2 regions of the Synechococcus sp. CS-1333 genome follow, and region 1 is predicted to be linked to the other one. Evidence: predicted binding sites of a transcription regulator. Region 1 holds the regulator's gene; the other holds the start of a gene.
What was found. Region 1 encodes NtcA, which controls nitrogen genes in cyanobacteria. Its sites were predicted from a motif close to GTANCNNNNGNTAC; they were not measured.
Positions count from the first base shown of each region.

Region 2: fmdA (formamidase) is a predicted target of NtcA. The motif match lies at 4,451-4,464, and genes of this name have one in related genera.

Region 1 covers NZ_JAHLYO010000033.1:103,101-114,515, forward strand. Annotated here, with positions in the region: gene KQ303_RS14660 (DUF3769 domain-containing protein) at 1-1,507, opposite strand, end outside; gene KQ303_RS13535 (photosystem II reaction center protein I) at 1,630-1,749, opposite strand; gene KQ303_RS14665 (alpha-mannosidase) at 1,851-4,919, shown strand; gene psbN (photosystem II reaction center protein PsbN) at 4,907-5,050, opposite strand; gene psbH (photosystem II reaction center phosphoprotein PsbH) at 5,173-5,373, shown strand; gene KQ303_RS13560 (TatA/E family twin arginine-targeting protein translocase) at 5,477-5,827, shown strand; gene pth (aminoacyl-tRNA hydrolase) at 5,897-6,538, shown strand; gene KQ303_RS13570 (DUF3146 family protein) at 6,621-6,878, shown strand; gene KQ303_RS13575 (resolvase) at 6,875-7,360, opposite strand; gene KQ303_RS13580 (DUF3084 domain-containing protein) at 7,357-8,592, opposite strand; gene ntcA (global nitrogen regulator NtcA) at 8,631-9,359, opposite strand; gene KQ303_RS13590 (cob(I)yrinic acid a,c-diamide adenosyltransferase) at 9,580-10,248, shown strand; gene dcd (dCTP deaminase) at 10,253-10,846, shown strand; gene KQ303_RS13600 (hypothetical protein) at 11,094-11,415, shown strand, end outside.
Region 2 covers NZ_JAHLYO010000015.1:24,463-35,877, reverse strand. Annotated here, with positions in the region: gene KQ303_RS06855 (protein kinase domain-containing protein) at 1-811, shown strand, start outside; gene queC (7-cyano-7-deazaguanine synthase QueC) at 808-1,518, shown strand; gene KQ303_RS06845 (anthranilate synthase component I family protein) at 1,515-2,906, shown strand; gene KQ303_RS06840 (aminotransferase class IV) at 2,906-3,775, shown strand; gene KQ303_RS06835 (hypothetical protein) at 3,896-4,360, shown strand; gene fmdA (formamidase) at 4,519-5,724, shown strand; gene KQ303_RS06825 (FmdB family zinc ribbon protein) at 5,932-6,204, shown strand; gene urtE (urea ABC transporter ATP-binding subunit UrtE) at 6,549-7,265, opposite strand; gene urtD (urea ABC transporter ATP-binding protein UrtD) at 7,306-8,052, opposite strand; gene urtC (urea ABC transporter permease subunit UrtC) at 8,252-9,391, opposite strand; gene KQ303_RS06805 (ABC transporter permease subunit) at 9,452-10,609, opposite strand; gene urtA (urea ABC transporter substrate-binding protein) at 11,064-11,415, opposite strand, start outside.

The sequences.
Region 1 (11,415 bases):
CAGCACCGGCACCGGTGCCGGCCGGGGGCCGGGCAGGGGGCTGGGGCTCGGCGGGGGCGGTGCCGCCCATCGCGACCTGCTCCAGCGCTTCGGCCAGGGAGCGGGGCCGCTCGGGCGGCTCGGCGCCGCGGTTGGGGCAGCCCTTGGGCGGCAGCAGCTCAGCCTGCGGGTTCGCCGTGCGGGCCGGCGGGTTGCCGAAGCGGTGCCGGAGCCCGATCAGGTAGGCGTTGCTTCCTTCCCGTACACCGCTGTAGACCCCGAAGGCGCCCGAGCGGTGATGAATCCGGCCCACCACCGACCACTGCGGCGAGAACGCCCCTTCCACCTCGAAGGCGAGATAGTTGAGAAACTGCGCGCAATCCTCGCGGGTGCCGCATTCGAAGTTGCTCAAGCTGGTGTTGAGGCTCACCCCCTGCACGATGCCCAGGCTGAGCCAGGGCTGCAGCCAGGCCCGCAGCCCGATGCCGGCGGTGATTTCCCCGAAGCTCTGGGCGGCGATGCCGGCACTGTTCTCAGCGGCGGCCTTGTGCCCCAGCAGGTTGAGATCGAGTTCGAGGGCGAAGGGTCCGGCCTGGAGCAGGCGCCGCTGCAGGCCGGCGCCCAGCAGGTAGTCGTTGCGCAGGGACCCCTGGAACACAAAGGTTTCGCCGAAGCCGGCGTTGGTGGTCTGACCAGCCCATGCCGTAGCAGCCCAGGGATAGGGGTGCCAGTCCGGGATCGGCGGCAGCTCGGTGGGGCAGGCCAGCGATGGCGGTGGGCCCAGGGGCTCGGCGGGGGGCACCTCCGGATTGAGATCCACAGCGGCAGTGGTGAGGTCGAGCACGCCGTAGACGTCCTCCATCTCGCCACGACCTTCGATCAGGTTGAAACGCAGCTTGCTGGCCTGCAGGAACTGGTTGCCGCGCTGGAACCGCACGCTGCCAGTGGCGTAGACGGTCCGGCTCACGGTGTCGTATTCGAGCCGGTCGGCCATCAGGCGGCCACCCGCCATCTGGGCCGACACATTGCCGGTGGCCACATAGCGGTTGATCACCAGATCGAAGCCCTGCTGATCGGCGGTGATGTCGAGCAGCAGGGGCGGCGGGGAGGCCGCCGCGGCCGCCGGTGCGGGCGCCAGATCAGCCGCTGGGCCACCGCCGGGCAGCGGCACCGGGCTGGGGTCCTGGCCCTGGCTGGGAAAAGAATCCGGACGGCCGCTCTCTGGGGTTGTGGCGTTGGCGTTGCCGGTGCCAGCGGCCGGGGGTGGCACCGGTGCGGCGGGCAGGGAGGCGGGATTGCCGGGATTGCTCGATGGGGTGGCCGCGCCCGCAGCGCTCGCGTCGCCGAGTGCCAAGGGGCTGAGCGCGCCCTCATCCCCAGCAGACTCTGTGCCCGGCGTGACGCCGGCGGCTTCCAGGGGCTGGGGGGATGGGGGAAGGTTGCGGGCCTCCACACTGGGAGCACCCGACCAGGCCACGAGCACGCCTGCAACCCCAATGGCCCAGCTGAGTGGGTTGGCTGAGGGCACGCGATTTCCCAATCAGCGGCTGATCCTGCCACGACGGCCGTGGTCAGAGGCCGCTGTCGGGCAGGGCGAGCACTGGCCCAGCGCCGGCCCGAAGCGGGACGCGGTGCGCTGGGCCGGGGGATTCAGTCTTCGAGGTCCTTGCGGCTGGGGGTGCGGCTGGGATCGCTGGCCAGGAAGCCGAAGACGAAGATGCCGATGAAGAAGAAAACGACCGAGTAAACCGAAATCTTGAGAGCGAGCATGGTCCGGTCCGGCGGGTGACAGGGAGTGACAGGCGCCAGGCGGGCCCTGAACGACCCTTCGGCAGCGGCATCATCCTATGGGTCGCACCCGACCGGAAACGATGACGCAGGGCCTCGATCCCGAGCTTCGCCCCTGGATTGAAACGTTTCGATCACGTTCCTGCCTCGACCTGCACCCCCGCTGGTGCCGCCGCTTCCCCGATGGGGAGTGGCGTGTGGCCCTCGGTGAGGCCTGGGGACGGCGGTGCCGGCCCGATTGGCACGCCCGAGGCCTGATCCTCTGGCCCCGCGGTGGCCAGGAGCTGCTGCTGCGGACCACGCTGGTGTGTCCCGAGCCGTGGCGCGGCGAGCCTGACCCGCCGGGCCTGGCCCGGTTGGTGCTCAGCTGGTGGGCCGCTGAGGCCGAGCTGCGCGTCGATGGGCAGCCGGTGCATCGCGGTGATCTGTTTGATGCGGCCTGCCGCTGGCGGCTGCCGGAGCGCTGGTGGCGCGGAGAGCCGCTGCAGCTGGAGCTGGAGCTGCGCAGCCCGCTGCACGACGATGGCGCGCTGATCCACAGCCGGATCGAGGCCGAACCCCTCGATCGCCGCGATCCCGGCGGCCTGCTGCTGGCCACGGCCCTGGAGCTCGCCGCCCTGCGCGAGACGGCCGGCAGCCCGGCTCCCGCCAGCCCTGCGCCAGGCGATGACCCGGCGGCGCTGAGCCTGGAGGCGGCGGCGGCGCGGGCCCGGGCGGTGCTGGCGCCGCCGGGTGGTTTCCAGGTGGCGGGCCATGCCCACCTGGATCTGGCCTGGTTGTGGCCGGTGGCGGACACCTGGCAGGCGGCCGAGCGCACCTTCCGCTCGACGCTGGCGCTGATGGAGCGCGACCCGTCCCTCCATTTCGGTCATTCCACCCCGGCGCTCTACGCCTGGCTGGAGCAGCACCGCCCCCAGCTATTTGCCGCGATCCGCGCCCGCATGCGGGAAGGGCGCTGGGAACCGCTCAATGGCCCGTGGGTGGAAACCGATGCCGTGCTGATCGGCACCGCGTCGCTGCTGCGCCAGTTCGAGGAAGGCCAGGAGTACAGCCGCGCCACCTTCCCGGAGTGGGAGCACCCGATCGCCTGGCTGCCCGACAGCTTCGGCTTCGGCGCCGGTCTGCCGGTGGTGGCGGCGGCCACCGGGGTGCGCTGGTTCTGCACCCACAAGCTGGCCTGGAATGCCACGAATCCTTTCCCGCACCGGCTGTTCCGCTGGCGGGGGCGCTGCGGCGCCGAAGTGCTGGCGCTGATGACCGCCCCGATCGGCACCGGCGGCGAACCGGTGGCGATGGAGCGTTACCGCCTGGAGTGGCAGCGGGCCACCGGCCACGAGGAAGCTCTCTGGCTGCCGGGCGTGGGCGACCACGGCGGCGGCCCGACGGCGGAGATGTACGAGCAACTGGCGCTGTGGCAGCAGCAGCCCGCCGCTGCCCCGCAGGTGCATGGCGGCGTGCGCCCCTACCTGGCACGGCTGGAGCCCTGCCGCGCCCAGCTGCCTGTGTGGCGCGACGAGCTGTACCTGGAGCTGCACCGGGCCTGCCCCACAAGCCGGCCCGACCAGAAACGCCACAACCGCACCCTGGAACGGCTGCTGCGCGAAGCCGACCTGGCGGCGGCGCTGCTGTGGGCTGGTGCGGCCGGCCAGGCGGCGGCCGGCTCGGCCCGCGCCGGGTGGCGCACGCTGCTGTTTCAGCAGTTCCACGACATCCTGCCGGGAACGTCGGTGGCGGAGGTGTTCGAGCAGGCGGAGCCACAGTGGCGCCGGGCCCGCCGTGAGGCGCGGCAGCGCCGCGATCGCCTGCTGCTGGCCTGGCTGCAGCGAGGGGCGCCGGCGGCTGCGGCTTCGCCGGCCGGCCAGCCCTGGTGGGTGATGCGGCTGCAGCCCCTGCCGGCGGCGGCGCTGACGCTGCGGCTGCCGGCGGGCTGCTGGACACTCGCGCAGCGGCCCCTGCCCCAGCAGGTGGCACCGGGAGGCGGCTGCTGGGTGCAGGTGCCGCCTGCGGCCGGGCTCACACCCCTGGCCCTGGAGCGCCGGCCGCTGCCGGCAGTGGCGCCAGCCGCGCCGCCAGAGGAGGTGCAGGCGCCGGTGTGGAGCGCGTCGCTCGGGGAGGGGCGCTGGCGGATCGGCAACGGCCTGCTGACGGCCGAACTGGGAGCGGACGGGTTGGAGCAGCTCTGGGGCGCCGACGGGCAGCCCCAGCTGGCGGCACCGCTGCAGTGGCGCCGCTGGCGCGACAGGGGTGAGTTCTGGGATGCCTGGGATCTGGCGGCGGATCACCGCGACCACCCGCTGCCGCTGGCGTGGGAGCCGGCGCTGGAGCTGGTGGAGCAGGGGCCCCTGTGCGTACGTCTGGTGGCACGGGGGCAGTGCGGGGCCAGTCCGTTGCGGTTGGATCTGCGCCTGCTGGCGGGCAGCCCCTGGCTGGAGCTGGTGCTGCGGGTGCACTGGCGCCAGCGCCATGAGCTGCTGCAGCTGGAGGTGCCGCTGCAACAGCGGGCCTGCCGCTGGGCGGCGGACACCGCGGCGGGCGTGCTGGAGCGTCCCGCGGTGCCTTGCACCGCCCGCGAGCAGGCCCGCTGGGAGGTGCCGGCGATCGCCTGGACCTGCAGCCAGGCGGAGCGCGGCGGCCTGGCGCTGCTGCTGGATGGGCCGCAGGGTGTGTCGGGCACGGCGGAGCGCCTTGGCGTATCGCTGCTCCGCGGCCCCACCTGGCCCGATCCCGGCGCCGACAACGGCCTGCAGCGCCTGCGGCTCGCGCTGATGCCCTGCGCGGATGGGTGGCGTCAGGCGGCGGTTCCGGCGGCGGCCCGCGCGTTTCGCGCCCCCACCTGGTGCCATCCGGCGGCCGAGCCAGCCACGCCACCACCAGCGGCGCTCGCCCTGGGCTCGGCCCAGCTCGACCCGGTGGTGATTGCGCCGGATCCGGAGCCGGGCGTGGTGCGGCTCACGGTGCAGAACCTCTCGCCCTGCCGGCAGCCGCTCGGTTTGTCAGCGGGGTGGCAGGTGATCGGGCCGGTGGAGGGTGGCGCTCAGGCGCGGATGGATGGAGTCGTGGAGGGCCGGCCGGCAGAACCGCTGCTGAGGCCCTGGGAGCTGCGCCAGCTGCGGGTGCGGCGGTTGGCGCGCGCTCAGGATCAGTCGTCGTGATCGTCGAAGGGATCGGTGAGGCCCTTGGACGGCGGGCCGAAGGCGAGGTAGACCCCGAAGCCGGTGAGGGCGAGCAGCGCCACCAGCACGGTGATCGCGATCGACAGGGCGGGGGAGGAGGTTTCGGTCAAGGAAGGGGCGGCTGCTGGGGGTGGCGGAGGTGGATCACAACTCTCGACAGTGACCGCGCCGGTCTCCGCCTCGACCCTTACAGTAACGATCCCCACCCATGTGTCCGAGAGGCTCACCCGCCATGGCGCAACGCACCCCACTGGGAAATCTGCTCCGCCCGCTCAACTCCGAGTACGGCAAGGTGGTGCCCGGTTGGGGCACCACGCCGGTGATGGGCATCTTCATGGTGCTGTTCCTGGTGTTCCTGCTCGTGATCCTGCAGCTGTACAACAAGTCGCTGCTGCTCGACGGCATCACCGTGAACTGGAACGGCCTCGGCTGATCTGCCTCTGAATCCTCCGGCCTAAGAGTCTGGCGGCACAGGCTGCCGGGCCTGCCGCTTTGCCGCCTGTTTTCGCCTCAGTTCCTGACCCAGGCTCCGCTGCATGAACATCTTCGGGATCGGGCTGCCGGAAATGGCGGTCATCGCGGCCATTGGCCTGCTGGTGTTCGGCCCGAAGCGGTTGCCCGAGCTGGGGCGCACCCTGGGGCGCACGCTCAAGGGCTTCCAGTCGGCCTCCAGCAACTTCGAGCAGGAGTTCCGCAAGGCGATCGACTCCGAAGCCGACACGGTGGTGACCGCCACCAGCGTGGCGATCAACGAGGCTCCCGCCCCCGCCGCTGAGACTGTTGCACCTGCACAGGCCACCACCACTGCTTCTCCTGTTCCAGCAGCCAGCTCCGCCGCAGCGGCTGAACCCCCTGCTGCCAGCGAACCGCCTGCGGCGGCCGCCTGAGTTCAACGCTTCGCTTCTGCCACTCTGCTTCCGCCGCTACGTTTTCCGCCGCTTCGTTCCGCCACGGCCATGACCGCCTCTTCCACGCCGGGCGGTGAGGCCCGCACGGGCGACCTTCAGCTGGTGGTGGGCCTGGGCAATCCCGGCGACAAGTACGCCCGCACGCGCCACAACGTGGGCTTCATGGCCCTGGAGCGGCTGGCGGCGCGCGAGCGGGTGAGCTTCCGCGCCAATGCGCGCCTGCAGGGCCTGCTGGCGGATGTGGGCCAGGGGGCCCAGCGCCTGCGGCTGCTGATGCCCACCACCTACATGAACGAGAGCGGCCGGTCGATCCGTGCCACGCTCGACTGGTTCGGCCTGCGTCCTGACCAGATGCTTGTGCTCGTCGATGACATGGACCTGCCGCTGGGTCGCCTGCGGCTGCGCCTGGCCGGCAGTGCCGGCGGCCACAACGGCCTGCGCAGCACGATCAGCCATCTCGGCAGCCAGGAGTTTCCCCGGCTGCGCATCGGCATCAGCGCCCCGGCCGATGACCCGGTCACGCGCAAGGCCCGCACGATTTCCCATGTGCTGGGCCGCTTCGAGCCCAGCGAGCAGGCCTGCGTGGAGGCGGTGCTCGACGAGGTGCTGGCGGGGCTGGGGGTGATCCAGCGGCTGGGCTATGAACGGGCCGGTAATCGTCTGAACAGTTTTCAGCCCGCAGCGGCCTGAGGCTGAGCCGGGTACCTCCGCCCGGCTGATGTTGATGGTTTCGCCTCCGCCTCCTGTCTGACTCCGTGCGTTTCCTTCCTCCGTGAGCCGTCTTCCCGCCACCACCGCCCAGCTGCGGGTGCTGCACCAGAGCTTCACCCAGAAGCTGCTGGAGGGCGAGGTGGTGGCCGGCGGCTTCGCCTGGACCTTCCGCTGGGCGTTCGATCGCGGTGAGCTGACGGTGGAGCCCTCGCTGGGTCGTGCCCTGATCCAGGACGCACTGCTGCGGTTTCTGCTCAAGGCCGACTACCAGCTGGAGCCCGGCGGTGACTACGCCTTCACGGTGCGGGCGCGCTTCTAGAAGGCGGCTGGCGGCAGGGATGGGGGCCGCGACAGCGGATGGCCGAGGTGGCGTTCGAGCAGCAGCTGGGCGACGACATCGTCCCAGGGGCCGGGCGGCTGGCGCAGGCCTTCGGGCAACAGGCGCCGCCAGCCGCGTGGCGGGAACAGCTGCCAGAAGCGCCGCCGTGCCTCAAGGGTGGTGCGGCGCTCATCCACCAGCTGCAGGGGCAGCAGCGGCGCCAGGCGCTGGCTCCAGTGGCGGCTGCCGGTGCCGTCGCCGAGCACCACGCCGGCCACGGCGCCTTCGGCCTGCCAGGCGCGCAGCTGCGCCAGGGCCTGCTCCGGCTCCAGGATCAGGGCGGCCAGCACCTGCTGCCGCGCCGGGTCGCAGCGCACCAGGCCGCACTTGCAGCGGCCCGGATCGAGCGCGGCGAGGGGACCATGGGCGGGAAGCGGCAGGGGCTCCGGTGGTGACGCGGCGGCCGCCGGCGTGGGGCTCATGAGGGGCGCTTCGGCGGGGAGGGGGGCGTGGGGCCGCCATCGAGGCGGCGAATCTCCAGCACCACCGGATCGGGCGTTTCGGCCTCGCGCACGGCCACGGCCTCCAGGCTCACGGCCTGCCCGGCCGGCCGCTCACTCAGCTCCCGCCCCAGCTGGTTGAAGCTGGCCACATCGAACTGCACCCCATCCACCAGCGACCCCTGCCGCTGCGCCTTGGCGAAGGAGGCGGCCAGCAGCAGGTTGAGCCGGTTGCGCACCTGCTCGGGCGAGATCTCGTTGCCTTCCAGCCGCGTGGTGGCCATCACCTCGCCCTGGCGGATCACCTGCTTGTTGGGCCGCAGGTCGGGGAAGCCGAGCACCTGCTGCTCGCCGCGCAGCACATTGGCGGCCGAGAGGATGCTCACCACCCAGTTGCCACCTTTCTGGATCAGGGCCTCCAGCTTGGCGATGTCTTCACGGGGCACCAGCAGGATCGGCCGGTTCACCGGTTCCCCCGGCAGCACCCGCTGAAAGGCCGACTGGTTGGCCTGGCGCAGCAGGGCATCGATGGCGGCACGGGCCTGGCCCGGCTGCTTGACGCTCACCTTGGCGGTGGCCAGCGGCTGGCCGCTGCTGATCACCACATCGCCGCGGCGCAGGGCGATCAGCTTGGTTTCCAGATCTTTGAGTTCGGCCTGGCCGGAGGCGATCTGCCCCTTCACGCGGGCCAGCTCCGCTTCGGTGCGGCGGATGTCCTGATCGCGGGCGCGGATGTCGCTGTTGAGCCGATCGCGCTGGCGCAGCAACTGCTGCTGCTGGTTCTGCAGCGGCTGCAGCTCACGCCGCAGGCGGCCCGCCTGCTGCTCCACCGCCACCAGCTGGCGGCGGGCCTGCTGGCGGCCCCGTTCGGCCCGGCCCACGGCCTGCTGGGCGTCGCGCTGGGCCGAGAGGCTGCGCTTCAGGGCGGCATCGCTGCGTTGGACGGCGTCGCGGCTGTCCCGCAGCTTCTGCTCGAGGCTGTCGAGCTCGAACAGGCCGGTGCGCAGCCGCTGGCTCACGGCCAGCATCAGGCCGAGCGAGACGGCACTGATCAGGCTGCCGGTGAGCACCGTGATCAGCACCGCGGTGTTGCGCGGGCGGAGGTTGAAGAGGCTGAGCCGGGCCTTGCCGACGCGGCTGCCGAGCCGATCGCCGAGGGTGGCGAGCACCCCCCCGAGGGTCAGCAGGGCCAGGATCAGCAGCCAGCCGGACACGATTCAGGGCGAGGGGGTCCAGTATCGGCCGCGGGCCTTCAGCTGAAGCGTTTGGCCAGCGCCACCGGATCGAACACGGTGATCTTCTTGCGATCCACCTGCACGAGGCCGGCCTGACGCAGGTCGCCGAGCAGGCGGGTGATGGTGACGCGGGTGGAGCCGATCGCTTCGGCGATCGCCTGGTGCGACAGGCGCAGATCGATGGTGATGCCCTCGGCGCCGGGGACACCGAAATCGCGGCAGAGCACCAGCAGGAAGCTCACCAGCCGCGAGGACATGTCCCGGTGGGTGAGGGTCTCGATCATGGTCTCCGTCTGCAGGATGCGGGAGGAGAGGCCTTGCAGCAGCAGCAGGCCCACGCTGGCGTCCTGCTCGATGGCGCGCCGCACGGAACTGGCCGGGGCGGCCACCAGCTCGACGCGGGTGAAGGCGACGGCGTGATAGAAGCGATCCGAGCGCTGGCCGGTGAGCAGGGAGAGCACGCCGAAGAGGCTGTTCTCGCGCAGCAGGGCCACGGTGATCTCCTCACCCGACTCATAGACGCGGGACAGCCGCACGGCGCCACGGCGCAGCAGGTAGACGCGCTCGGCCGGGTCGCCGGGGAAAAAGATCGTTTTGCCGCGCTCCACCGTTTCGCTGGTGCAGCCGCTCAGCCCACGCATGACGTCCAGCAGGGTGCTGGAGCCACTGGCGGAGGAGGCCAAGCCGCTGGTGACGGGCGCGGGGGTGGTGCTGGTGCGGCTGAATCCGCGCATCGCGCCGACCATGACGGTTGGACAAGTGGTTGGAAGCTACGGATCGACTTCCGTGCTCCATGTAGCCGATCACACTAACTGGACGGTTCCCTGTGGACATCCGTCTGCAGAATCCCAGTGCCGACGGGATTTCCGCAAAGTAGTACAAGCGTATGCGCTAGGGGTGGTGTCCGATCCTTGATTCCGGGTCTGGCGCCGCTACATTCGGTTTCGCGAAGCCACCGGGGTGTTGATGACGGCCAGCCTGCTCAACCCCTCCATGTCCAGCGGTGGTGTGCCTTCTGGTGCTGGCCCTGCCGGTGGCCCCCGTTCCCACGCCCCGGGGCGCCCCCATGGCGCGGCAGCAGCGGCGCCCGTGGCCGCCGTGGCACCACGCCCGCTGGCCCTGGTGCCCCCGGCCCAGACCGAAGGCCTGCTGCAGGTGCACACGGCACCGTTTCGCGGCAGTTTCTCCGGCGTGTTCAGCCAGGCGTTGCGCAGCGCGGGGCTGGGCAGCCGGGTGCTGATCAGCCAGTTCCTCAAGGGCGGCGTGGACCAGGGGCTGGAGCGCAGCCTGTGGCTGTGCGGCCGGCTGCAGTGGCTGCGGCCCGCCATGCCCGCCTGCCTGACCGAACCGGCCGAGGCCGATGCGGAGCCCGAGGGGCCCGGTGCGGAGCAGCAGCAGGCGGTGCTGGAGGTGTGGGGCTACACGCGGCGCCAGCTGCTGGACGGGGCGGTGGATTTGATGGTGCTCGACGAGCTGGGTCTGGCGATCGCGCTGGGCTACCTGCCGGCGGCGGAGGTTGAGGCCACGTTGGAGCAACGTCCCGCCCATCTCGATGTGATCCTCACGGGGCCATCGATGCCGCCCGCGCTGCTGGCGATGGCCGACCAGGTGACCCAGCTCCGCCGCAACTGCTGACCCCATGCTCAAGTGCGACCGCTGGATCAACGAACAGGCCGCGGCGGGCATGCTCGAACCGTTCCAGGCCACGCTGGTGCGCCACCTCGATGCCGAGAACCGCACGGCGCCGGTGCTGAGCTACGGCTGCTCCTCCTACGGCTACGACCTGCGGCTCTCACCCAAGGAGTTCCTGATCTTCCGGCACGTGCCGGGCACGGTGATGAACCCGAAGCGGTTCAACCCGGCCAACCTGGAGCCGGCGCCGCTGCACCACGACGACGACGGTGACTACTTCATCCTGCCCGCCCATTCCTACGGCCTGGGTGTGGCGCTGGAGCTGATGCGGGTGCCGGCCAACATCACCGTGATCTGCCTGGGCAAGAGCACCTATGCGCGCCTCGGCATCATCGTGAACACCACGCCCGCTGAAGCCAGCTGGGAGGGCCACCTCACCCTGGAATTCAGCAACTCGTCGGGCGCCGATTGCCGCATCTACGCCAGCGAAGGCATCTGCCAGCTGCTGTTCTTCGAAGGCGAACCCTGCCAGACCACCTACAGCGACCGGGCTGGGAAGTATCAGCATCAGCCGGAGCGGGTGACGTTAGCGAAGGTTTGATTTTGGTTGAGGGGGGTGCGGAGTTGCGGAGCAGGGTGATGGGCTTGCGTTTGTTTTCTGTTTATGGGCATAGAAGCCGAGAGAGTTGATGCGATTTCATCGCTTCAAACGTGTGGTTCAAGAAGACTTCCCCTTAGAAGAGGCCACCAGGCTGTGTAACGTCCTGCACAGTAGTTATCTGACCCGCGAACCACAGTGGCTCATCTCAGCAGACTGACCAAAACCCCTGCAGCATCAGGCTTGAAGGATGCTTGGGGAAGCCTGGTCACTGTGGTTTGCAGAAAGGGAACGCCTATGGGGTGTGGTTTGCGGAACTGTCCAAGAACAAGTAAGGCTCCAGCACAAGCTCGTCTCGCTAAGCAACCGCCCAAAGCAGATCATGAAAGTCGTTGGAGGCATCCCTTCCATTGCAGCCAAAGAATCTGCACGCATCTATAGGCTTCCCCCCAATGAACGCGCCCTTGCTATTCACTGCTACCCACCTGGCAGGGCCGTTACATTTTCATTCTTTGCGAGAACTGAGACCAATCAGATTTCACTCCGAGTTTCTTTAGAAGGCCCCTTTAGCT
Region 2 (11,415 bases), on a different contig from region 1:
CAACCTGCTGGCCCAGTTCCCCGAGCGTGGCGGCCGTCTGCCCAACGACTCGATCGAGGACGCCCCCCTGCGCAAGGTGTGGAACGCCCTGGCGGAGGAATGGCTGGCCCGGGTGGAGCAGCTGCCGCCGCCGCTCCGCCGCAGGTTGGGCTCTTTTTCCACCGCCGACTGGGAGGCCCGCCAGCGTCAGCTCGCCGCCCAGGGGGTGAGTCCGCCGGTGCTGCGCCAGCTGATTTCCGGCAATGCCCAGGCGTTGCTGCCCGGCCGCGCCGGCGCCGACATCCCCGCCGAGCCCTTCCGCCAGCTCTGGTATGCCGCCGGCGAGCAGACGCTGGAAACCCTGCAGATCGAACCGATCCAGGCCACAGCGGGCGAGGTGAAGGCCCTCTCCGCTTCGCTCGGCGCCGGTGGGGCGCGGTTGTTCCCGATCCGGCTGCCGGCGGGGTACCGGCTGGTGCTCGGTGTCAACGGCTCGCCGTTGATGCAGATGAGCGTCTACAACGCTGCCGGCAGCCTGCTGGAGCCGAAGGGCCCGCTGCGGGTGGTGACCCTGCCGCCGGTGCCGGGCACCGAAGTGCAGCTGCTGGTCACCAACGACGGTGTGGCCCCGGCGATGATCACCCTGTCGTTGCGCGCCGATGCGCCGCCGCCGGAGCCGCCCCAGCCGCCGCCCACCGACCCCGGCGACACCACGTCGCCGCCGCCCGCTGAGCCGGTGACGCCACCCGCCATCCCAACCCAGCCCCCTGTGGCGCCCTCCGCACCCACGGCGCCGCCGCCCGTGACGCCTGACACGCCTGCTTCGCCGTGAGTGCAGCCGCCCCACCCGTCGCGGTCGCCCTGCTCTCCGGCGGCCTCGATTCGGCCACCGCTGCGGCCCTGGCGATCGAAGCGGGCTACCACGTGATCGGCCTCTCGCTCGACTACGGCCAGCGTCACCGTCAGGAGCTGGCCGCGGCCGCCGCCCTGGCGACCGACCTGGCCCTGGCGGAGCACCACACCCTGGCGGTGAACCTGGCGGCCTGGGGCGGCTCAGCCCTCACCGATGCCGCCATGGCGCTGCCGGTGGCCGGTGTGGAGGAGGGGGTGATCCCCACAACCTACGTGCCGGGCCGCAACACCGTGTTCATCGCCCTCGGCCTGAGCCTGGCTGAAGCGCGCGGGGCCGAGCGGCTGGTGCTGGGGGTGAACGCCATCGACTACTCCGGCTATCCCGATTGCCGCCCCGATTACCTCGCCGCCTTCCAGCAGCTGGCTGATCTGGCCAGCAAGAGCGGCCGCGAGGGCCACGGCGCCCGGCTGTGGGCGCCCCTGGTGACCTGGAGCAAGACCCGGATCGTGCAGGAGGCGCTGCGTCTGGGCGTGCCGATCGCCCGCACCTGGAGTTGCTACGCCGGCGGCGCCCGGCCCTGCGGGCGCTGCGACAGCTGCCGCATCCGCGATGCCGCCCTGCGGGAGGCGGGCCGCCCGGACCTGGCCAGCGATGGAGGCGGCAGCTTGGGCGGGCCGTCGGCATGACGCCGGGTTCCGGGGCGCAGCCGCCGCTGCTGCGCCGCTCACTGCCGTGGCGCGACCCCTGGGAGGTGGCCCTTGCCCTGGCCGCTGCGGGCAGCGGCGATGGCCTCGCCTGGCTCGATGGCGATGGCAGTGCGCTGGGGCGTTGGGGCTTTCTGGGTGTGGCTCCGCTGGAGCAGGTGGTGTGCCGGGGGCTGCCGGGCGAGCCGGATGCCACCGATCCTTTTGCGGCCCTGGCGCGCCTGCGGGAACGGCCCGGCAGCTGGCTCGGCTGGCTCGCCTACGAGGCCGGGGCGTGGGTGGAGCCGGCCGCCCACTGGCGCTCGCCCGATACGGCCCTGCTCTGGGCAGGCCGCTACGACCCCGTGCTGCGCTTCGATCTGCAGGAGCGTCGTCTGGAGCTGGAAGGGGTGGATCCCGCCCGGCTGACGGCGATGGCGGAGCGGCTCGCGGCCCTGGTGCCGGCGGCCGACACGCCTGCTGGCTCAGCTGCTGACCCGGCTGAAGGCCCTGCGCCCGGCAGCGGGCCCGGTGTGGCCGCAGAACACTGGCACTGGCACACCGATCCCGCCACCTTCGCCCGCCAGGTGACGGACCTGCGCAGCTGGATCGCTGCCGGGGATCTGTTCCAGGCCAACCTCACCGCCTGCTGTGAGGCCAGCCTGGCCGCACCCCCCGATCCGCTGGCCCTGTACGGCCGGCTGCGCCGCTCCTGCCCGGCGCCCTTCGCCGGCCTCCTGGTGGCTGGCGACGAGGCGGTGCTCTCGGCGTCCCCGGAACGCTTTCTGCGGGTGAGCGCCACCGGCTGGGTGGAAACCCGGCCGATCAAGGGCACCCGCCCGCGCCATGGCGATCCGGAAGCCGATGCCGCCGCCGCCGCCGAGCTGATCACCAGCCCCAAGGACCGTGCCGAGAACGTGATGATCGTGGACCTGCTCCGCAACGACCTCGGCCGGGTGTGCGTGCCGGGCTCGATCCAGGTGCCCCAGCTGGTGGGGCTGGAAAGCTACCCGCAGGTGCACCACCTCACCTCGGTGGTGGAGGGGCAGCTGCGCGCCGATTGCAGCGTGGTGGAGCTGCTGCGCGCCTCCTGGCCGGGCGGCTCGATCAGCGGCGCCCCCAAGGTGCGTGCCTGCCAGCGCCTGAGCGAACGGGAGCCCGTGCCCCGCGGCCCCTACTGCGGCGCTCTGTTCCGCTTCGGCGCCGATGGCAGCTTCGACAGCAACATCCTGATCCGCAGCCTGATGCTGCGGGGGCGGCGCCTGCGCGCCCATGCCGGCTGCGGCATCGTGGCCGACTCCGACCCGGCGGCGGAGGCCGAGGAGCTGCTCTGGAAGCTGGGCCCGCTGCTGGCGGCCGTCGCGCCAGGCCCCGCAGCTGGAGGGTGCTGATGCAGGCGATCGCCTGGATCGAGCCCATCGGCGCTCCGGGGGCGGCGGGGCTCTGGGGAGCACCGGCCGAGCTGGCCCTGCCCCTGGCGGATCGGGGCCTGCAACTGGCCGACGGTCTGTTCGAAACCCTGCTGGTGGAAGCGGGGCAGCCGCTGCTGCTGAGCGCGCACCTGCAGCGCTGGTCGCAGAGTGCCGCCCTGTTGGGCATGGAGCCACCCCCCGGCGATGAGCGGGTGCGCGCCCTGCTGGCGGAGGCGGTGTCCCGCAGCGGCATCCACACCGGCGCGCTGCGCCTGAACTGGAGCCGCGGCTCGCCGGCGGTGGAGGCTGGCGCTGGTGGGGCGACGGGGCCGCGGGGTGTGGAGCTGCCGGCACCCGGTGCCCCATCACTGCAGCCCCGCTTCTGGCTGCAGCTCACGGCCGCGGCGCCGCAGTTCGACCCCGTGCCGGTGATTGTCAGCCGCAGGGAGCGGCGCAACGCCTCCAGCCTGCTGAGCCGCTGCAAAACCTTCGCCTACGGGCCCGCCATCGAGGCGCGGCGTGAGGCCCGGGCCGCCGGCGCCGCCGATGCCCTGCTGGAGAGCACGGCCGGCGGCCTCTGCTGCGCCACCACGGCCAACCTGCTGGTGCGGCGTGACGGCCAGTGGTTCACGCCGCCCCTGGCCAGCGGCTGCCTGCCGGGGGTGATGCGGGGCCGCGCCCTGGCGCTGGGCCTGGTCCGCGAAGGTCCGTGTCCCCTGGGCCCAGGCAGTGCCGTGCTGCTGATCAACAGCCTCGGGTGCCGTCCGGCCTTGAGTGTGAACGGGTCCCCGCTGCCGCTGGAGCCGGAGCCGGAAGCGTTCTGGCGCCGGCTGCTGGCAGCTGGGTGACCTTCGCCGCCGCCGGCCACCGCCGCCATGGGCGGCGAGCCTATGTTCTGAGGCTTCACGGTGCAGAGCTGGGTGATGGGGTTGGCGTCCGCACGGGCCTGGAGCGCAGCGGCAGCGTTGGTGGTGGCAGCTTTGGGACTGAGCGCCTGCCGCACGACTCCCGGCGAAACACCCGCTCAGCAGGCCAAGGTTGGTGATCTGCTGGTGCGGGCGGGCACGGCCAATGTGACCCTGGCCAAGGCCTTCGTGCCAGGCCAGCCCAACGGCCTGTACAAAGGCGTGGTGCGCGTGCAGACGGAGGGTCAGCCCGACAGCAGCGCCAGGCTGTATCAGGTCAATGCGGTCTGCAGCATCGAGAACGAGCCCAACTGGCCGACGTATGACAACCTCTACGGCAATGAACTGAAAGATCTCGTCGACGCCGGAAAGTTCTCCACCGCTACGCGTTGGCAGATTCTTTATTATTTTGATGGTGGTGTTGACAGCACGGGCGTGCTCTCGCATCAAGCCTGGACCGACCGCCTCAAGGACAATCTCTGCCGCCGCGGCACCTTCAACGACAGCACGGCGCGGCCAGCGACATAACGGATCGGCTCTGCAGATCCTGCCGCCGCTGTGTGCTGTGCTGCTGCGGCATGCACGCCTGTGTTGCCGCAGCCAAGCTGGGTGGGTCTGGTAGCCGATGACACTTCCGCGAATCCACCTGTGGATTTCGATAGAGATGAAACCACGCCTCGTTTGCGATGCCAAAAACGCTGTTCAAGGTTGATCTCACCAAGCCGATGGATCAACAGGACATGCCGGGCCACAACCGCTGGCATCCCGATATCCCCGCCGTCGTTTCTGTCAACCCTGGTGAGGTCTTCCGGATCGAATGCAAGGACTGGACGGATGGCCAGATCAAGGACAATGACGACCCCCAGGATATCGCTGATGTGAACCTGGAAGTGGTGCACGTGCTCAGCGGCCCGATCTGGGTGAATGGAGCTCAACCTGGCGATATTCTTGTGGTTGACATCCTTGATGTGGGTGCGCTGCAGGGAGATGAGTGGGGCTTCACCGGGATTTTTGCCAAAGAGAATGGCGGCGGCTTCCTCACCGATCACTTCCCCAAGGCAGCCAAAGCGATCTGGGATTTCGAAGGCATCTACACCTCATCGCGCCATATCCCCGGTGTGCGTTTCGCCGGCATCACCCACCCCGGCCTGATCGGTTGTGCGCCCTCCCACGAGCTGCTGCGGGAATGGAACCGCCGCGAAACCGAGCTGGTGAACACGGCCCCGGATCGGCGCACCTATGGCGCCGGCCTCTCCGGCAGCGAGCCCGTGCTGGCGGCCCTGCCCAACCCCAACAGCGCCATCCTCGGCACGCTGCCCAGCGCCGATTTCGAGCGTGTGGCCAATGAAGCGGCCCGCACCGTGCCGCCCCGTGAGCACGGAGGCAACTGCGACATCAAGAACCTCACCAAGGGCACGCGCATCTACTTCCCCGTGTATGTGGAAGGCGCAAAGCTCTCGATGGGCGATATCCACTTCTCCCAGGGCGATGGGGAAATCTCCTTCTGTGGCGCGATTGAAATGTCGGGCTACCTGGATCTGCATGTGGAGATCATCAAAGGTGGCGTCGAAAAGTATGGGATGGTCAATCCCATGTTCAAGACCAGCCCGGTGGAGCCCCACTTCACCGACTATCTGGTGTTCGAAGGCATCTCCGTGGATGAATTCGAAGGCAAGCAGCACTACATGGACGTGCACATCGCCTACCGACGCGCCTGCCTGAACGCCATTGAGTATCTCAAGCGCTTTGGCTACACCGGTGAGCAGGCCTACCTGCTGCTGAGCTGTGCGCCCGTGGAGGGCCGGATCAGCGGCATCGTGGACATTCCCAATGCCTGCTGCACGCTGGCGATTCCCACCTCCATCTTCGACCAGGACATTCTTCCCTGCTGATGGCCCGCAAGGGGCCACCGCCGCCTTTGCCTCGGCAAGGTGGGCGTTCGGTGGCTCCACGCCATGGATCCCTCCCTCTCTGCTGGCCGCCGCCTCCCCTGTCGCTGTCGGCTCCAACTCCCATCAGCGCAGCAGGGTTGTGGCGGGAATCACTCGGTTCTTTGAAAACGACCCGCCAGCTGGTCCTCCCTGTTTCCCCTCTTCTCCATGCCTGTCTACGAATTCAGCTGCGCTTCAGGCTGCGACAACTACGAGGTGTGGCGCAGCATCGACGCCCGCCAGAATGATACGGACTGTCCGAGTTGTGGCAATCCCGGTAACAGAGTGTTCAGCCCGCCCATGACACTGTCCGGTGGCTTCCGCCTCAAGCAGGAAGCCAGTGAGCCCCGGCTGGTCCGCAAGGAAGTGCGCGAAGAAAGCGCCAAGCCCCGGCTCAGGGAAAGTGCGGCCCGCCCCTGGATGGTCACCCGCGGCTGCTGAGCCGCGGGCAGCAGTCAGGAGGCAGGAGTCACAGGAGTCAGCAGGCAGAAAGAGAAAGCCTGCAGCCCGTGCAGCTCGCACCATGGTCGTTCGTGGCCTCCAAATCTGGCGGCTGAGACCACCGCATGCAAGGAGCTGATAGGAAAGAAGCTGGCACGTAAACGGGTTGCACGTAAACGGCTGGCATCCAAACAGCTCCACGGGAGACTTGACACCTGTGATTACACAGTTGACCCCAAAGATGTGTCATCCATGCTGCATCGCGTTGCATTCGGATGGCCGTATCCAACAGGCCGGATGCAACAAACAACCTTTATGCAAGAGGGCGCTCCCTTGCAGTGCCCTCACACCGTGAGGAATTCCTGGACCACATCATCGGAGAGGCTCTCGGTGGGGCCACTTGAAACGATGCCGCCGCGTTGCATGGCGTAGTAGTAGTTGGATTGGCGCACGAAGTGAAGGTGCTGCTCCACCAGCAGCACGCTGATTCCGGTTTCCTTCATGATCCGTTTCACCGCCACTTCGATGTCGTGGATAATGGAGGGCTGAATGCCTTCGGTGGGTTCATCCAGCAGCAGCAATTTCGGCTTGCCCAGCAGAGCGCGAGCGATGGCCAGCTGTTGCTGTTGTCCGCCGCTGAGATCACCGCCTTTGCGGGACAAAAACTTCTCGAGAATTGGAAACAGATCGAACACGATCGGGTCGATGTGGCGGTTCTTCGCCATGCCACCCGGGAGCGCTTCCATTCCCAGCAGAAGGTTTTCCTTCACCGTCACCTGCGGAATGATGTCACGCCCCTGGGACACATAGCCGATGCCGGAGCGGGCCCGTTGGTAGGGGGGCTGATCGCTCAGGGCCTGGTCGTCGTACTGGACGCTGCCGGAGCGTTGTTTGAGCAGACCGATGATCGTTTTGAGGAACGTGGTTTTGCCCACGCCGTTGCGACCGATCAGGCACACCATCTGCCCTTTAGGGATGGAGAGATCCACATTGCGAAGAATGTGGCTTTCGCCGTAGTAAACGTTGAGGTTGGAGACGGAAAGGAGGTTCTCGGTTGTCATGTCAGCTGTGGGTTGGTGTCTGGCAAGTGGTGGAAACCGCTTATTCCTCGGCTGGGCCCAGGTAAACCTCAATCACGCGGGGATCTTTCTTCACATCCTCCAGCAGGCCCTGGGTGAGCAGTTGCCCCTGGTGCAGCACGGTGACGGGGGCATTGAGGTCCCGGATGAATTCCATGTCGTGTTCGATCACCACAACGGTGTGTTGGCCTGCCAGTGACTTGATCAATTCAGCGGTCCGCACCGTTTCTTCATCGGTGAGCCCGGCCACGGGCTCGTCGAGCAGCAGCACCTCCGGCGACTGGGCCACGAGAGAGGCAATCGCCAGCCATTGCTTCTGCCCGTGCGAGAGCGAACCCGCCTGGGTGGTGGCAAAGGGGGTGAGGCCCACATAGTTCATCAGGCGATGCACCTCATCCTTGGCCGCCTTCGGCAGCTTGTCGGAGAGAAGGCTGAGAGGGTTCTTGTTCGGTGAGGCGGCCAATTCCAGGTTGCGCAGCACCGTGAGGTTGTCGAACACCCGTGGCGTCTGGAACTTCCGGCCGATTCCCTGCCTTGAGATCTTCTGCTCGGAGAGCCCCACCAACGACTTTCCTTTGAACGTGACAGTGCCCTTGGTGGGGCGCACCTTGCCCGTGATCACGTCAAGGAAGGTGGTTTTCCCGGCGCCGTTGGGCCCAATGATCGACTTCAACTCACCTTTCTGCAGGGTGAGCGAAAGATCGGTAAGGGCGAAGAAGCCATCAAAGCTGACGCTGACGTCGTGAAGTTCAAGGAGTGGTTCAGACATGATCGCCAGGGTGTTTCAGGGGGTCTGTGGAAGGGGGGCTGAGCAGTGGGCTTGCCTGGTGGACGTGTGAGCTGAAGAGGCCGATGGGATGTGGATGGAGTGGATGGATCTGATGGAGCAGTGAAGGTGGTAGCGCAGGATCATTGACTTTCTGCCTTGATGTTGTCGGGCTTCCTCCGGCAAGCCAGCTGTCAAGGCCTCAGGCCGAAGAATCGGTGGGGGCGTGGCTCTTCATTTCCATGCCAGGGCCCTCCTGGTCGATCTGGGGATAGGTACGAGCTTTGGGAGCGATGCCGAAGGCGGCCAGCAAGGTGCGCAGTCCTCCTTTGGAGACCCAGCCGTAGATGCCATCCGGCATCAGCACCACCACGAAGATGAACAGAGCCCCCTGCACGAACAGCCAGAACTCGGGAAGCGCTTCGCTCACCAGGCTGCGTAGATAGTTCACCAGAACGGCGCCGATGATCGGGCCCACCAGGGTGCCGCGGCCCCCCACAGCCACCCAGATCACCATCTCAATCGAAAAGGAGATCGACATGTACTGGGGCGACACAATACCGCTCTGAACGGTGTAAAGAGCGCCTGAGATACCGCAGAGCGCGCCGGCAACGAGGAAGACGATCGTTTTGAAGGGAACGGGGTTGAAGCCGGCGAAACGGAAGCGTTGCTCATCATCTCGGATGGCAATCAAGGCATCGCCGAAGCGGCCGGAGGTGAAATAGCGGCAGATCAGAAAGGCGACAGGAATGAGAACAACCGTGAGTCGGTACAGCCAGATCTGCATCTCGCTGGAGCCCACCAGCATGCCGAACAGCTCGGTGGTGCTGGTTTTCAGGCCGTTGGTGCCATTGATCAGCTTCTGTTGGCCGTTGAAGAAGTGAAAGAAGACCATCAACGCCGCCTGGGTGATGATCGAGAAGTACACCCCCTTGATACGGTTTCTGAAGATCAGGTAGCCAACCAACCCTGCCACGACTGCGGGCAGCACCCAGATGGCGATCAGAGTGAAGGCGGGCGACCAGAATGGCTGCCAGAAGAAGGGCAGTTGTTCTACACCGTAGTTCTCAAAGAATTTGGGGATGCCGTTGCCGCCCGCTTCACTGGGGGTGTTGAGGGTGAGGTACATCGCTACCCCATAGCCACCCAGGGCGAAGAAGATGCCTTGCCCAAGGCTCAGGAGGCCCGTGTAGCCCCAGATCAGGTCGATCGCAAGAGCAGTGATCGCCAGGGAGAAATAGCGGCCAAACAGGTTGATACGGAAATCACTGAGGATGGCTGGCAGGATGAACAGCGCGATGGCCAGGAGAATCCAGGGAACGAGTCGCTTGAGAAGTTTCATGGCTGGGGCCTCAGTGGAGAGGAAGCAGATGGAAGGAGCTTGGTTGTTGGCAGCGGCGCATCAAGCATCTACCGATCTCCCCTTCTGAGGGAACATGCCGTTGGGGCGGAACTGCAGGAAGGCGATGATGAAGATGAACACAAGCACCAGCGACATGCTTGTGGTGGCGAAGAATTCCACCACCCCTTTGGCGGCCGGGGGCATATCCGGGAACACAATCAACAGCGATCCTGATCCCACCACCGACTGAATGATGCCGAGGATCAGAGAAGCGAGCACCGTGCCCAGCAGGTTGCCCACGCCTCCCAGCACGATCACCATGAAGCAGGACACGATGTAGGCCGCGCCCAGGTTCGGGCCCACGGATCCCAGCAAGGTGATGGCGCAGCCAGCCACTCCTGCCAGACCTGAACCGAGTCCGAAGGTGATGCTGTCCACGCTGTCGGTGGGAATGCCCAGGCAGTTGCTCATCTGCCGGTTCTGGGTGACAGCCCGGATCCGAAGGCCCCACACACTCTTGGTGAGGAACCACATCACGAACAGCAGCAGAACTGCCGACAACAGAATGATGAAAATCCTCAGGCCAGGCAGTTCAATTCCGTCGATCTCGCCCCAGCTGCCTTGCAGCCACTTGGGTGCTGTCACGTCAATGTTGCGGGGTCCGAACCAGGGGCTGGCGATGGCCCGCACGGAGGAGAAGGAATTCACCACCACCAGGCCGATCCCCACAGCCACGGCCCACACCACGCCGTTGAGATAGGGGAATGCAGGCCGATCACCGATCTTTTTGCCGAGAAACTTTCCACCGAAGAAGCCGATGACCACCGCCACCGCAATGCCGATCACCATGGAGGTGGAGATGCTGCGAATCAGCTGGATCAGGATCAGGCTGACCCCCCAGGTGGCCAGCAGGGTTTCCAGTGGTCTTCCATACAGCTTGCGGATCAGCGTTCGCTCCAGCACCACGCCGAAGATGGCGGTGATGAAGAAAGCGGCCACCAGGGCAACGGGGTAGTAGAGCTCGAACACCACACCGCCCATAGGCCGAAAGAGGTTCTGGACCACAAAGGTGATATAGGCACCCAGCATCATGAACTCACCATGAGCCAGGTTGATGACCCCCATGAGGCCAAAGACGATGGCGAGACCCGTGGCGGCGAGCAGCAGCACCGAGCCGATGCTCAAGCCATCAAGAATCTGCGAGAAGAAAAGTTCCACTGGGGGGCTGTTCCGTGCGAGTGGGATTAACCTTGGATCAACAGGAGCCTTGCGGCTGTATCAAGTGATATTGCGAACTGTTTTTGTCCGTGAAGCTTGGTCCGGGGCCTGTCTGCAGAGCGTTAGGGGCGCAGCGACAGATTGGCCTGAGCCCATCAGCCGGTGCATGGGCAGACGCCAAGATGGTGCCACCTCCGTGTAGGCCGCTTCAATACGCGAAGCAATGGCTGGAATCGTCTGAAAAATGATAAATCCAGAGAGAACAATCCGTTACTGGCTGATCTCTCTGGTGCTGTCTGCAAGTCTCGTGAACATGATGTCCTGAGAGCTGGGGCGATCGAAGGCGCTATCGAAAGTGATAGGCAGGCTTCAATGCCGAAGATAATCTCAGTCCATACAGGAAATGGAGAAGTGAAAGGAAAGGGTGGCTTCCGAAGAAGCCACCCAGGCACGATCACATCTTGAACTTGCCGGCATCCGGCCGGTCCTGCGTCCAGTCGCAGGTGTAGCCCTTGGTTTCAGGAACGAACTGGTTCCAGGGGATGGGCGGAATGGCCTTCTCGCTGTCGGAGAGGATCTTGAACTGGCCATCGGGCAGGGCTTCGCCGATCATCACACGCTCTGAGGTGTGATGGTTCGGGAACATCTTGATCTCACCTTGAGGTGCCTCAAAGGTGATGCCGATCATGGTCTTCCGGACCTTGTCGAGATCTTCGAAGGTGCCAGCCTTCTCAACGGCGTTCTTCCACAGGTACACCATGTTGTAGGCGGACTCTGCAGGGTCACCCACCACACGGTCAGCCCCA